Regions from separate parts of the Rhizobium sp. CF142 genome, predicted to be linked through region 2. Evidence: predicted binding sites of a transcription regulator. Region 2 holds the regulator's gene; the other holds the start of a gene.
What was found. Region 2 encodes PhoB, which activates phosphate uptake and scavenging genes when phosphate is short. Its sites were predicted from a motif close to TGTCATNNANCTGTCAT; they were not measured.
Positions count from the first base shown of each region.

Region 1 (7,474 bases), on a different contig from region 2:
CTGAGTGCGGATTGCGAAACCCCAAGCATGGCAGCAGCCCGCGTAAAACTGCCCTCGCGCGCGACGGTCAGGAAAGCGGAGATGTCGTCAAGGTTAGTCCGGCTCATTCATAAGGTGTCCTAATAGGTTCATGCGGAATTTAGCTCCTAATCGCAGAACTGCGTAGACGCTAAATGAAGATCAACAGAAATTATCCGCAGGCAAGGACATCAGACATGCAGATCAAACGAAGCGGCTTCGCACCCTCCGTTCCGGGTCCGGAGGCCTATTTCACCGGAACCGTGCGTCTCGACTCCCGTTTCGACAACGATGATCCCGACCGCGTCGGCGGCGCCACGGTGACTTTCGAGCCGGGGGCGCGCACCGCCTGGCACACCCATCCGCTCGGCCAGACGCTCATCGTCACCTCCGGCCTCGGCTGGGCGCAGCGCGAAGGCGGCCCGATCGAGGAGATCCGGCCGGGCGACATCGTCTGGTTCGCACCTGGCGAAAAGCACTGGCACGGCGCCACGGCAAGCACGGCCATGAGCCACATCGCCATCGCTGAAAAGCTGAACGGTAGTCCCGTCGACTGGATGGAGAAGGTCACGGACGAACAATATCACCTGATGGAGACACGATAATGCAGAAGCGCAAACTCGGAACGCATGGCCCCGAAGTCTCGGCCCTCGGCCTCGGCTGCATGGGGCTGAGCTATGGCTACGGCCCGGCGACTGAAAAGCAGGCCGCCATCACCCTCATCCGCACCGCTTTCGACCGCGGCGTGACCTTCTTCGATACGGCCGAAGCCTATGCCCAGGGCGCCAATGAGGAACTGCTCGGCGAAGCACTCGAACCCTTCCGCGGCCAGGTGGTGATCGCCACCAAATTCGGCTTTCGCGACGGTGATGTCAGCAAGGGCCAGGACAGCAGCCCCGAGCGCATCCGTGAGGTCGCCGATGCCGCTTTGAAGCGGCTGCGCACGGATTGCATCGATCTCTTCTACCAGCACCGCGTCGATCCCGAAGTGCCGATGGAAGATGTCGCCGGTGCGGTGAAGGATCTGATCGCCGCCGGCAAGGTCAAGCATTTCGGCATGTCCGAGGCCGGCGCCGGTTCGATCCGCCGGGCGCATGCGGTCCAGCCCGTCGCCGCCCTGCAGAGCGAATATTCCCTCTGGTGGCGCGAGCCCGAGAAGGAAATCCTGCCGCTGCTCGAAGAACTCGGCATCGGCTTCGTTCCGTTCAGCCCGCTCGGCAAGGGTTTCCTGACAGGCGCGATCACCGAGAACACCAGTTTCGACAAGACGGATTTCCGTAACGTCGTGCCGCGCTTTTCGGAAGAAAACCGTAAGGCCAATCAAGGCCTCGTGGCGGTGCTATCAGGCATCGCCGCCGCCAAGCAAGCGACGGCGGCCCAGATCGCGCTCGCCTGGCTGCTGGCGCAAAAGCCGTGGATCGCACCGATCCCCGGAACTACCAAGCTGCACCGGCTGGAAGAGAATATCGGCGGCGCGGCAATCGAACTAACGGCGCAGGATCTGCAGGATATCGAAGCGGCGTTGGCGGATGTCACCGTGCAGGGAGATCGCTACCCGGCTCATTTGCAGGCGCGTGTTGGGCGGTAAGCGGAAGGCACCGAGAGGACTTGTCATGGCTGACAATATCAGGTCGGATAGTGGGCAAGGTTGAGCCCGTGGCCCCTCATCCGACCCTTCGGGCCACCTCTCCCCGATGGGGAGAAGGGGTGCGCAGCGACGTCCAGCCACCCCTCAAAGCGTCCTGATTCGTTGCAGACAGCGCTACAGGCTCCCCCTTCTACGCTGCGGGGAGAAGGTGCCCGAAGGGCGGATGAGGGGGCCACGGGCGCCAGCAGAAGCACGCAGCGATTTTCTGTGAAAACAACGAGATAGAGCATTTCCGTTATCAAAACAGGCCGACGATGCTCTGCAAAAGGAATGACCATGTCTGACAACATCAAGGGAAAAACCGTCGTCATCACCGGCGCCAGCAGCGGCCTCGGCGAAGCGACCGCCCGTCATCTCGCCAATGCCGGCGCCAAGGTCGTGCTGGGTGCCCGGCGGCTCGACAGACTGCAGGCGCTCTCGAATGAACTCGGCCTGCCCGAAGGTTCCGCCATCGAGACCGACGTGACGCAGGCCGATCAGGTCAAGCACCTCGTCGATCACGCCGTCCGTCTGCATGGTCGCATCGACGTCATCGTCAACAATGCCGGCCTCATGCCGCACTCGCCCTTGGAGCGCGGCAAGATCGACGATTGGGACCGGATGATCGATGTGAACCTCAAAGGCGTGCTCTACGGCATTGCCGCCGCCCTTCCCCATATGAAAGAGCAGAAGAGCGGCCATATCATCAACGTCTCATCGGTCGCTGGCCACAAGGTTCGCCCCGGCAGCGCCGTTTACGCGGCGACCAAGACTGCCGTCCGCATCATTTCGGAGGGCCTGCGCCAGGAGGTGAAGCCCTACAATATCCGCACGACGATCGTCTCGCCCGGTGCTGTGGAGTCCGAGCTGCCGCAGAGCATTACCGAGGCCGATGTCGCGGCCGGCATTGCGGATTTCTACGAACGCTACGCCATCCCGGCCGAGAGCTTCGCAAGGGTCGTCGCCTTCGCGATCGCCCAGCCTGATGATGTCGATATCAACGAGATCCTGTTCCGGCCGACGGCGCAGGAACTCTGACGGGAACAAGCTGGCAGACGAAGCAACCTTCAGCACAAAGTTGCATAAATGCCGCAATGCCGCAGCCGATATCATCGGGCTGCGGCGTTGCTCTCCCCTTTGCGCCGATCATTTGCTATCGATACCCGCGAAGAGCATAGGCGTATCGAGGTAGACTTTGCCTAAGTAAGTACCGGTCTCAATCCAGTTTCACCCCTATCGCCGGATAGCCGCGGGCTATCGGCGGTTGAACACGTTCATCGGGTGGCGGCAAGAGACCGGTTTGGCATTGTTCCGAACGCCAGTGCAGCTCCGCTGTCTCTGCTCTTCACCCACCCGAAAGCATCGCCACGCCGCACCCTCATGGGTTTTCTCACGCGCCATCTTGGTGGACTTCCGAACGGAAGACCAAGATACTATGTGCTGTGCACTTCGGGTCCGATGGACCATTACCCCGAAAACCGCCCCCCAGCCCTGGATTGCCTGTGGCGGATGCGGCGGATTGAAAGCCTTTCAATCGAGCGACAAGATCCGGTTAAACGCCAATGGCCGCAAGCTCGATGCCTGGCTGATCTATAAATGCCTGGCCTGCGACAAGACCTGGAACCGGCCGCTCTTCGAGCGCAAGAATGTCCGCGACATCGGTCCGGCAACGCTCGACGCACTCCAGTCCAACGATGTCAAATGGATCCGCGCCGAAAGCTTCAACCTCGACGCACTGAAACGCAAGTCGCAGCGCGTCGACGAATTCCCTGAATTCGAGATCGCCAAGGAGGTGCTGCGCGAGGCCGCCGGCTGGACGCGGCTGGAGATCGAGCTGATGGTGCCCTTGCCTGCTGGCACACGCCTCGACCGTCTGCTGGCATCCGAGCTCAAGCTCTCACGCACGCGGCTTCAGACGCTCCATGAGAAAGGCCTGCTCCGGACGAATTCCGATCGCACCGACATCCTGCGGCGGCGTATCAGGACCGGCATCGAAGTGATGGTCGACCTCGCGACCGTCGCGGATCGCGAGCTCTCCTGGGGACCCCTGGCGACCGGCAGTCCCCGATAGCCTGCAGCGCGAAGGCCTGTATGCCGGGCCTTCGTCACCGAGCCTGTCCGCGCCGGCGGTGGCGATCAGCTCAATCCCGGCGATGTGGCGAGCGAGACGACTGCATCAGCCTGTGGGCGCCGTCCATGAATGCGATGGGGTTTCAGCCGGTCTTGCGATGTCAGCGGATTATCCGTTTCGATTGCCCGGAAGATATCCTGCAGTTCGGGCTCCTCGACGAGAAGCGCCGCTTCGCCCGCGGAAATCCAGATCTTCTGCCTCTCCGCATATTCGCGAAAATGGGCGGCCTCGCTCTCCAGTCGCAGCAGATGGATCGAGACCGTCAGCGGCGTGCTGTGATCCTTCAGATAGCTGTAATAGCCGAGCGGCTTCTTCCGGACCTTGCCGATGATTCCAGCTTCTTCGAAGGCCTCGCGCTGAGCACGGCGATAAGGCTTTTCCTTCCTCTCCAGATAACCCTTCGGGATCACCCATCGTCCGGTATCGCGGCTGGTGATGAGCAGAACGCTCAGCCTTCCGCCTCTCTCGACACGGCAGCAGATGGCACCACACTGATCGACCCCGGGGCGACCTGCCCTTGACGGAGTTTCCTCTTTCAATTCAATTAAATGCCTGGATAGCTGCATGGTCCGCTCGTTATCTCCTTCTCCTTGCATGGAAAATAGAGCGCAACATCAGATCGAAAATGCTAACCCCTAAAATTAGGGTATCCGATGCATCGTGCGGCCCCCTGCCTCAGGGAAACAGGCTTGCAATCCCATAGAAGGCTGCGGCGATAGCAGCAGCGGCCGGCATGGTGACGACCCAGGCGATGACGATATTGCCGGCAACACCCCAGCGCACGGCCGAAAGACGCCGCGCTGCCCCCACGCCGATGATTGCTCCGGTGATCGTGTGCGTCGTCGACACGGGAATGCCGAGCCAGGTCGCAGCAAACAGCGTCAGCGCCCCGCCGGTTTCGGCGCAGAAACCCTGCATCGGATTAAGCCTGGTGATTTTCGAGCCCATCGTGTGAACGATCCGCCAGCCGCCGAAGAGCGTGCCGAGCGCCATGGCCGACTGACAGGAGATGACCACCCAGAGCGGCACATGAAAGCTGGGGCCGAGCTGCCCCTGGCTGAAGAGAAGAACGGCGATGATGCCCATGGTCTTCTGCGCATCGTTGCCGCCATGGCCGAGCGAATAGAGTGAGGCCGAGACGAACTGCATGAAGCGGAAGGTGCGGTCGACGGCAAAGGGCGTCTGGCGCACGAAAAGCCAGGAGACGACGAGGACGAAAAACAGCGCGAGAAGGAAGCCGATTGCCGGCGACATGACGATCGCACCGACCGTCTTCAACAAGCCGCCCCAGACGATGGAGCTGAAGCCGACCTTCGCAAACCCCGCCCCGACAAGCCCGCCGACCAGCGCATGCGAGGACGACGAGGGAATGCCGAACAGCCAGGTGACGATGTTCCAGACGATCGCTCCCATCAGCGCCGCAAAGATCACCTGCGGCGAGACGATGGCCGGGTCGATGATGCCGGTGCCGAGCGTTTCGGCGACATGCAGGCCGAAGAACAGGAAGGCGATGAAATTGAAGAAGGCGGCCCAGGCGACGGCATATTGCGGCCTCAGAACCCGGGTGGAAACGATGGTCGCGATCGAGTTTGCTGCATCGTGCAACCCGTTCAGGAAATCGAAGAACAGTGCGACGCCGATCAGACAGACCAGCAACGGAAGAGAGAGTGTGGCTTCCATCAGACGTTCTCGATGACGACGCCGCTGATTTCGTTGGCCACGTCCTCGAACCGGTCGACGATCTTTTCCAGGCTGGAGTAGATCTCGCTGCCGATCATATAGGCCATGGCATTGCCGCTGGCGCCATGCCGGCGATAGAGATCCCTCAGGCCCTCGTCATGCAGTTCGTCCGAGCGCCCCTCGACCCGGGTGATCTCTTCGGCGATGACAGCGAGCCGCTGTGCATTCGCACCCATCTTGTTGAGAAGCGGGATTGCTTCCTCCATCAGCGCCGCCGCCTTGACGATCTCCCCGCCCATCTCCTGCATCAGCGGGTCGAAACTCGTCTGCTCGAACAGGCGGATGATCTTCACCGTCTTGTGCATCATGTCGATCGCATCATCCATGGACTGGATCAGATCCTTGATGTCGCCGCGATCAAAGGGCGTGATGAAGCTGCGCCGGACGGCGACCAGCACTTCGCGGGTAATGTCGTCAGCCTGGTCTTCCAGTGCGATGATCTTGTCGCAATTCTCTTCGACCGCCTCGCCCTTCAACAGCTTTTCCATAGCATGGGCGGCTGCGACGACCGTTTCCGAATGCCTGCAGAACATCTCGAAGAAGCGGTCCTCCCGCGGCATCATCTTGCGAAACACGCTCATCATCTCGGGCGATCCTTCCTGAACCGGGGACTGTCGTAGAAGACTGTCACAAATCTGTCATAAAGCGTCGCAGGCAATTGATCGAAAAAGTAAAATTTGACAATGCTAGATGTCATGAAATCCCGCAAAAAAGACGCAAAATCCCCCGCCGGACCATCAAAGCCCCTGCTGAAGCAGCTTGCAGAGCGACCCGAGAAGCTTTTCTCCGGCGCCTTTCGCCAGCAATATGGCGCGCTCTGCTTCCGTTACCGAAACGGCGGTCCCGAGGCTGATCGCCCCGAAATCGAAGTCCTCGTCGTCACCACGCGCGACAGCGGCCGCTGGATCATTCCCAAGGGCTGGCCGATGAAAAAGAAGAAACCGCATGAGGCAGCCGCCATCGAAGCCTGGGAGGAAGCCGGCGTGCGCGGAACGGTGAGCAAACAGCCGGTCGGCCGCTACACCTATCTGAAAGAACTGGATGACGGCGACGTCGCGCCCTGCATCGTCGATATCTTCCAGATCGAGGTGGAGCACACGCAAGGGCAGTTCCGCGAAACCGGCCAGCGCATGCTGGATTGGGTGAGCCCCGACGAAGCGGCACGGCGCGTGCGCGAACTCGAATTGAAATCCCTGCTCGTCGATTTCCGCCCCCGGCACGGCAGGCGGCAGCGCAAGAAGAAGGGCTGATCGGCTGACATCCGGGTTCCGTCATTTCGCACTTACAACCATCACCTGTTTGACGCCGCGCCGCCATCATTAAACGGCGGATAAGCCGCAATTGGAGTTCAGCTTCGCGCAAGTGGCAGGAATTGGTCTGTCCGAATGGGGGAAACACCGATGCCCGGAGCATCATCGAGCGCGCGCATGCAAACAGGCTTCCACGCGATTTTCATCCTGCTGGTTCTTTGCCTGAGACCCGCAGTCGGAATGCCGCGATGTCCTCCGCAGAATGAGCTGCTGGCAAAGGCGAAGGTGGTGGTCGAGGCCAGCGTGAAATCGCTGTTCATCGGTGAATCCGGTTTGATCGTGACAAACGAATTCCCGACCCGGATGATCCGGGCGGATCTGGAGATCAGGAGGGTCATCAAAGGCGACTTCGCTGGAAAGGAGGTGACGGTGTATGGCGCAATGTTTCCGCCGGGACCGTACCGGGAGTTGAGCCTGATGGCACTATTGGCCGGGTTTGACGGTCACGACACCTTCGAATGGGAGCTTTCATCTTACGAGCTCGGGGATACCGGCATGTCGTTCTTCGTAATGAGCGACTGCATATACCACAAATTTCCCGACTTCATTGCCAATCCGCAATGAGCGGCCGTCGATGCAGCCCTACTCGCGGTCGCTCCGCTTCTCCTGCGACATGAGCCGGCTGAGCGTGGTTGCCGGGATCGCGTC
Region 1 covers NZ_AJWE01000037.1:44,553-52,026, forward strand. Annotated here, with positions in the region: gene PMI11_RS10370 (LysR family transcriptional regulator) at 1-107, opposite strand, end outside; gene PMI11_RS10375 ((R)-mandelonitrile lyase) at 216-623, shown strand; gene PMI11_RS10380 (aldo/keto reductase) at 623-1,606, shown strand; gene PMI11_RS10385 (SDR family oxidoreductase) at 1,943-2,683, shown strand; gene PMI11_RS10390 (DUF1062 domain-containing protein) at 3,165-3,716, shown strand; gene PMI11_RS10395 (NUDIX domain-containing protein) at 3,782-4,372, opposite strand; gene PMI11_RS10400 (inorganic phosphate transporter) at 4,452-5,456, opposite strand; gene PMI11_RS10405 (DUF47 domain-containing protein) at 5,456-6,100, opposite strand; gene PMI11_RS10410 (NUDIX hydrolase) at 6,212-6,766, shown strand; gene PMI11_RS10415 (hypothetical protein) at 6,917-7,390, shown strand; gene PMI11_RS10420 (isocitrate lyase/PEP mutase family protein) at 7,409-7,474, opposite strand, start outside.
Region 1: PMI11_RS10405 (DUF47 domain-containing protein) is a predicted target of PhoB. The motif match lies at 6,142-6,158, and genes of this name have one in related genera.

Region 2 (7,474 bases):
TTCGCGCTCGTCACCGTCGGGCCGTTCCTGCGTGATTTCTCGGCGCAGATCAGCGGTCTTCTGAGCGGCAGCTATACGAACTTCATCCAGGCACAAAGCGTCATCACCGCAGGCATCGTCATGGGTATCATGCTGATCCCTTACGTTTCCTCGCTGTCGGATGACATCATCACCGCAGTTCCGCGGGCACTGCGCGACGGCTCGCTCGGTCTCGGCGCCACACGGTCCGAAACCATCAAGAAGGTGGTCTTGCCCGCAGCTCTTCCCGGTATCGTCGGCGCGTTGCTGATGACCGCTTCGCGCGCCATTGGCGAAACCATGATCGTGGTTCTGGCCGCCGGTGTTGCCGCCCGTATCCAGATCAATCCCTTCGAGCCGATGACGACAGTGACCGTCAAGATCGTCAACCAGCTGACCGGCGACCTTGAGTTCACCTCGCCGCAGACGCTGGTTGCCTTCGCCCTTGGCATCACGCTGTTCTGCATCACGCTTTGCCTCAACATTTACGCGCTCTACATCGTGCGCAAATACCGGGAGCAGTACGAATGACGAATATTGTTTCCCCCATCGCCGGCGTCACCGTTTCCAAGGCGCCCGCCCGTCGTGATATCGGCATCAAGCGTCGCTACGCTGCCGAGCGCCGCTTCCAGGCCTATGGCATCGCAGCCATAGCATTCGGCCTCGTCTTCCTTTTCATTCTGCTCTGGACGGTCATCAGCAACGGCTATACGGCCTTCCTGCAGACGTCGATCACCCTGCCGATCGAATTCACCGAGAAGACGATCGACCCTGATAACAAGCGTGCGACCGACCCTTCGGTGCTGGTCGCTGCCAACTATCCGGTCCTGCTGCGCGATGCGATCGTCAAGCAGCTCGGCGTCAATGCTTCGAGCCGTCCTGATGTGCGCGACGCAACCGCAATGCTGTCCAAAGGTGCGCCCATTCAGCTGCGCGACATGGTCGTCGCTGACCCGTCGATCATCGGCAAGACCGTCAATGTGACTGTGCTTGCAGATGCCAATATCGACAGCGCCAACAAGGGCCAGATCGACCTCAAGGTCGATGAGAAGAACCGCAAGGTCAACGACAAGCAGGTCGGCTGGATGAACCAGCTGAAGGCGAGCGGTGTGCTTCACAAGACGTTCAACACCGGCCTCTTCGTCAACGGCAATTCCAGCCGTCCGGAAGCCGCAGGCCTCGGCGTTGCCCTCATCGGCTCGCTCTACCTGATGCTGATCGTTCTCGCACTTGCGCTGCCGATCGGCGTCGCCGCCTCGATTTACCTTGAGGAATTCGCGCCGAAGAACAGGCTGACGGACCTGATCGAGGTCAACATCAACAACCTCGCCGCCGTTCCGTCGATCGTCTACGGTCTGCTCGGTCTCTCGGTCTTCATCAACTTCGCCGGCCTGCCGCGTTCGGCATCGCTGGTCGGCGGCCTGGTGCTGACCCTCATGACGCTGCCGACGATCATCATCGCGACGCGTGCGGCCCTGCGCGCCGTTCCGCCGTCGATCCGCGCGGCCGCACTCGGCCTCGGCGCCTCGAAGATGCAGATGGTGTTCCACCATGTGCTGCCGCTTGCCATGCCCGGCATCCTGACCGGCACGATCATCGGCCTTGCCCACGCACTCGGCGAAACTGCGCCGCTGCTCTTGATCGGCATGGTCGCCTTCGTCGCCCAGGCGCCGACCACTCCGCTCGATCCTTCCACGGCACTTCCGGTTCAGGTCTACATGTGGGCCAACGAAGCCGAGCGTGCCTTCGTGGAAAGAACCTCGGGTGCCATCATCGTCCTGCTCCTGTTCCTGATCGTCATGAACATCGGAGCTATCCTCTTGCGTCGTCGCTTTGAGCGCCGCTGGTAAACGGAGTAAAGATCATGAACATGTTGACGGAAGCCGCAGTCGAGAAGGCGCTGGACCAGAAAATGAGCAACGTCCCGTATAAGATGATCGGTCAGGATGTCTCCGTTTATTACGGCGAGAAGCGTGCGCTTTTCGATGTCAATCTGAACATCCGCGAAAACACCGTGACCGCGCTGATTGGCCCGTCGGGCTGCGGCAAGTCCACCTTCCTGCGTTCGCTGAACCGCATGAACGACACGATCGACGGCTGCCGCGTCACCGGCAAGATCACGCTCGACAGCGACGATATCTACGATCCCGACATCGACGTGGTCGAACTTCGCGCCCGCGTCGGCATGGTGTTCCAGAAGCCGAATCCGTTCCCGAAGACGATCTATGAAAACGTCTCCTACGGACCGCGCATCCACGGCCTCGCCAAGTCCAAGGCCGACCTGGACCAGATCGTCGAGACGAGCCTGCAGCGCGCCGGCCTCTGGAACGAGGTCAAGGATCGCGTGCATGAATCCGGCACCGGCCTGTCCGGCGGTCAGCAGCAGCGTCTGTGCATCGCACGCGCCGTTGCCGTCAGCCCGGAAGTCATCCTGATGGACGAGCCCTGCTCGGCACTCGACCCGATCGCGACTGCAAAGGTCGAAGAGCTGATTCATGAGCTGCGTGAAAACTACACCATCGTCATCGTGACGCATTCCATGCAGCAGGCCGCGCGCGTATCACAGCGTACGGCAATGTTCCACCTCGGCAACCTGGTCGAGGAAAATGACACCGACAAGATGTTCACCAATCCCGACGATCCGCGCACCCAGGACTATATCATGGGCCGGTTCGGCTGATTTTGGCGATGTGAAGCCTTCCCGATTTTCGAGGACAAAGCCCCATGGCATCGACACATATTTTTTCCGCTTACGATGACGATCTGAAATTCCTGTCCCGGCGCATTTCCGAGATGGGTGGTCTTGCCGAACAGATGGTCGGCGAGGCCGTCCGTGCGCTGGTCAACGGCGACACTGCGCTCGCCCAGAAGGTCATTTCCGACGACGTGATCCTTGATCACGCGGAACGCGAAATCAACGACAAGGCGATCGTCACGATCGCCCGTCGCCAGCCGATGGCCTCCGACCTTCGCGAGATCATGGGTTCGATCCGCATCGCCGCCGACCTCGAGCGTGTCGGCGACCTCGGCAAGAACACCGCAAAGCGCGTCATCGCCGTCCAAAGCACCGGCGTTCCGCGCAAGCTCGCCCGCGGTCTCGAGCATCTCTCCGAACTGGCGCTCGTCCAGCTCAAGGAAGTGCTCGACGTCTATACGACGCGTTCTGCGGACAAGGCCAAGTCCATCCGCGAGCGCGACGATGAGATCGACGCGATGTACACCTCGCTGTTCCGCGAACTCCTGACCTACATGATGGAAGATCCGCGCAACATCACGAGCTGCACGCATCTTCTCTTCTGCGCCAAGAACATCGAGCGCATCGGCGACCACGCGACCAACATCGCCGAGACGATCTACTACATGGCAACCGGCGCCCAGCCGGAGGGCGAGCGTCCGAAGGACGACAGCTCCAATACCGTTGGTGCGGTGACGGAGTAATCCTGACCTGCCGATTGCATGCGCGCCCCGCGCGGGGGCGCGCAAAGGTGCAGCCAATTCCGAGTTTCTGTATGATCTCTTGCTTAAATCGCCCCCGGTTTAAGGATCATGCATTAGGAGACTGACACGCATGATCCCAAGAGTTGCAGTTGTTGAAGATGAAGAGGCGCTGAGCGTGCTTCTCCGCTACAACCTCGAGGCTGAAGGTTTCGAGGTGGATACGATCCTCCGTGGCGACGAGGCCGAAATCCGGCTTCAGGAGCGCACGCCCGACCTGCTCATCCTGGACTGGATGCTGCCGGGCGTTTCCGGCATCGAGCTCTGCCGCCGGCTGCGCATGCGGCCGGAGACCGAGCGCCTGCCGATCATCATGCTGACGGCACGCGGCGAAGAGAGCGAGCGCGTTCGCGGTCTCTCGACCGGCGCCGACGATTATGTCGTCAAGCCGTTCTCGACACCGGAACTCGTCGCTCGCGTCAAGGCGATGCTGCGTCGCGCCCGTCCGGAGGTTCTCTCCACTGTTCTGAAATGCGGCGATATCGAGCTCGATCGCGAAACGCATCGCGTTCATCGCAAGAGCCGCGAAGTCCGCCTCGGCCCGACCGAATTCCGCCTGCTCGAATTCCTGATGTCGTCGCCGGGCAGGGTCTTCTCCCGCTCGCAGCTCCTGGATGGCGTCTGGGGCCACGATATCTACGTGGACGAACGCACCGTCGACGTCCATGTCGGCCGCCTGCGCAAGGCGTTGAACTTCTCCAACATGCAGGATGTCATCCGCACCGTCCGCGGCGCGGGATATTCCATGGAAGCCTGATCCGAGTGATCGGAGGTCACGAACGGGTCGCTCGCTTGTCGGGCGGCCCGTTTGTCTATCTGGCACCCCTAGCTCCTTATGAAAGCCGACACCACGCGCCGAAAGCGAACATCGAAAGGATCTGCTTCCTACAGACGGATGCGCACAAGAATTCGATCAAGAGCCTTTTGCAGAGCCGCAGTGCCGCCAAACGCGCGAAAGTCTTCGAGAACCTGTTCATTCAATCCGCCCTTGGTCGAATGCTCGCCGATGAGTTCATCGAAACTCGCGACAGGTTTTGAACGGGCAGCATGGGCGAGGCCGGAAAACAATTGACGGAGGTAGGCGTCGCCAGCCGTTCTCGAAAGCCCTTGGCTCTGCAGCCAGGTCGACGTCGCGTCCAGGATGCCGAAATAGCTGGCCATCAGGCAGCTCGCCGTCGCGAGAAGTTCGAACTCCAGCTTGTTTTCAACCTGGATCGCCGTTCCGAGCGCCGAAAAGAGGGCGTGGGAAACCTCGTCGGGCGGGTAGATCGCAGTCGCGCCCTGAAGATCTGCGACAAACGGAAGTGGAATTGCCAGGCTCAGGCGAACTGGCTGATCGATCCACGCCCGCAGTTGATCCATTGGCGTGGCCGCGACAAAGCTGATGACATGGTGGCCCGGCCGAAATCGGAGCGAGCGGACGACCTCCTCGGCAATTTGCGGCCTCACTGCCACGAATACGAGATCGGATTGGTCGAGAACATCCTGGTTGCCTAAAGCGATCGACGCATTCTGGTTTGCCGCCGCGAGGCGGGCGGCGACGCTTGCGCTACGGGGTGACAGCACGATCCGTGTGTCGCGAAACGCTGTCTTCCCCAGTCCGGTGACGACGGCCTCGGTAATCGTGCCCGTCCCGACGAACCCGATTGTCATCCGCTTTGGATCGATCTCCATTGGCACCCCTGAGCGACTGTTTGCGCCTCGACGAGAATACCGCATCTATATCAGAAAATCGCGCTACAGCGCCATGACCACCGTTCCATGCCGGTCTAGGGCTGAAACGCATTGGTGGCGTTGGCACATAAGTTCGCATTGTCAGGCATAGTGGGCGGCAGGCAGAGATCGGCCTTCGGCAGATCGTGGTCAGGAGCTGTTTTCCGGCCCTCCTGCGCCGGCTAAAAAATCACCCCTCCGCGCAAGGCGAGGAGGGGTGATGGCACGTTGCGTCTGTTGGAAGATCGCGGATCAGCCGACCCGGACAGCCTTGCGGCGTTCGCTGACCGGCTGGTAGGCGAGGCGCTGGTGATAGTTGCAATAGGGCGAGGAATCCGGGGAGTCGCAACCGCAGAAGTAGAAGTCGTCCTTCATCGGATCGCCGACCGGCCACTTGCAGGTGCGCTCCGTCAGTTCCGTCAGGCCGAGGCGGCGCGAAATCGGCACGACCACGTTCTTGGCCGGCACGTATTCCATTTCCTCGACCGTTTCGATCTCGATCTCTTCCTTCAGCATCGTTGCGCCCTGCTGGCGGGTAACGGTGCGGGTGGTGATGCGAGAGGCATAGTTCGGGGCGCGCGGAGCCGAGGTATTGCGCTTCGGTGCGCGCGCGGCGGTTGCCGTGCCGCCGGCCTTGGCGCGGCCGGGAAGACTGAGCCGGTGAACCTTGCCGATAACAGCGTTTCTACTGACGCCGCCAAGCTGCGCAGCGATCTGGCTGGCGCTCAGCCCTTCCGACCAAAGCTTCTTGAGCTTCTCGACACGCTCGTCTGTCCAGTTCATTGCCCTGTCTCCACCTTTCGCGTTGGTGATGGCAGAATCCCTCACCGTTGCCTCGGAAGTCTCCGAAGCAAGAAACGCCTGATCAATTTTGGTGACTAGTTCCGCCGCATGCAGTCTAGTAATTGAACTTTAACCTAGTGTGAGCCTGACTCTGTGACAAGAGTCGCAGGAATCCGATGAATCCGAATTCGAGGTTTTCCCCAACTTGCTTCCCGGGCGAGTCATTTCTGCAACATTAGCTGTTGATAGACCTGCAAGTCTGATTTGAGGCTTGACGCATGTGCTAAATCCTCAGTTTTGTTGACATTGCAGTGCGAAAAGTAAATAGTGCTCCCTGCCGCCGAAAGGCGGCATTTTTAATTTTTCGGGCCTGGTTTTCTTAGCCGGAGTCCGTTGTCTCGGAGCCTGACCAGGAGATTGCGCCATGGCTGAAGCCTCGCCGCTTTATGATACCTATTCTCGTGCCCCGCTGCGGTTCGAGCGAGGCGAAGGCGTGTGGCTGATCACCGAAACCGGCGAGCGATATCTGGATTTCGGCGCGGGCGTTGCCGTTACCTCCGTGGGCCATGGTAATCCGCATGTTGTGGCCGCCCTCAAGGATCAGGCCGACAAGGTCTGGCATCTCTCCAATATCTATGAGGTGCCGGGGCAGGAGAAGCTTGCCAAGCGCCTGACGGATGCCACGTTCGCCGACAAGGTGTTCTTCACCAATTCAGGCGCCGAGGCTCTCGAATGCGCCATCAAGACCGCGCGTCGTTACCAGTTTTCCAAGGGTCATCCCGAGCGTTTCCATATCATCACCTTCGAAGGCGCCTTCCACGGCCGTACGCTCGCGACCATCGCCGCCGGCGGTCAGGAGAAATATCTCGAAGGTTTCGGCCCGAAGACCCCTGGTTTCGATCAGGTGCCCTTTGGCGATGTCGAGGCTGTCCGTGCCGCTATTACCGACAAGACCGCCGGTATCCTCATCGAGCCGGTGCAGGGCGAGGGCGGTGTCCGCCCGGCAACGTCCGAATTCATGAAAGCGCTCCGTCAGCTCTGCGATGAGCATGGCCTGCTGCTGATCCTCGACGAAGTCCAGACCGGCGTCGGCCGTACCGGCAAGCTCTTCGCCCATGAATGGTCGGGTATAACGCCCGACATCATGGCGGTTGCCAAGGGCATCGGCGGCGGCTTTCCGCTCGGCGCCTGCCTTGCGACGGCGGAGGCCGCTTCCGGCATGAAGGCGGGCACGCATGGTTCCACCTATGGCGGCAACCCGCTGGCCATGGCTGTCGGTAACGCGGTTCTCGATGTCATCCTGGCCGAGGGCTTCCTGCAGCATGTGCGTGATGTCACTCTCGTCTTCCGCCAGGGCCTTGCCTCGCTCAAGGATCGCTATCCTGATGTCATCGAGGACATCAGGGGCGAAGGCCTGTTGCTCGGCGTCAAGGCTGCCATTCCCTCGGCAGAGCTACTGAAGGAA
Region 2 covers NZ_AJWE01000098.1:119,343-126,816, reverse strand. Annotated here, with positions in the region: gene pstC (phosphate ABC transporter permease subunit PstC) at 1-549, shown strand, start outside; gene pstA (phosphate ABC transporter permease PstA) at 546-1,868, shown strand; gene pstB (phosphate ABC transporter ATP-binding protein PstB) at 1,883-2,698, shown strand; gene phoU (phosphate signaling complex protein PhoU) at 2,743-3,456, shown strand; gene phoB (phosphate regulon transcriptional regulator PhoB) at 3,587-4,270, shown strand; gene PMI11_RS21715 (pyrroline-5-carboxylate reductase) at 4,399-5,187, opposite strand; gene PMI11_RS21710 (GcrA family cell cycle regulator) at 5,479-6,009, opposite strand; gene PMI11_RS21705 (aspartate aminotransferase family protein) at 6,434-7,474, shown strand, end outside.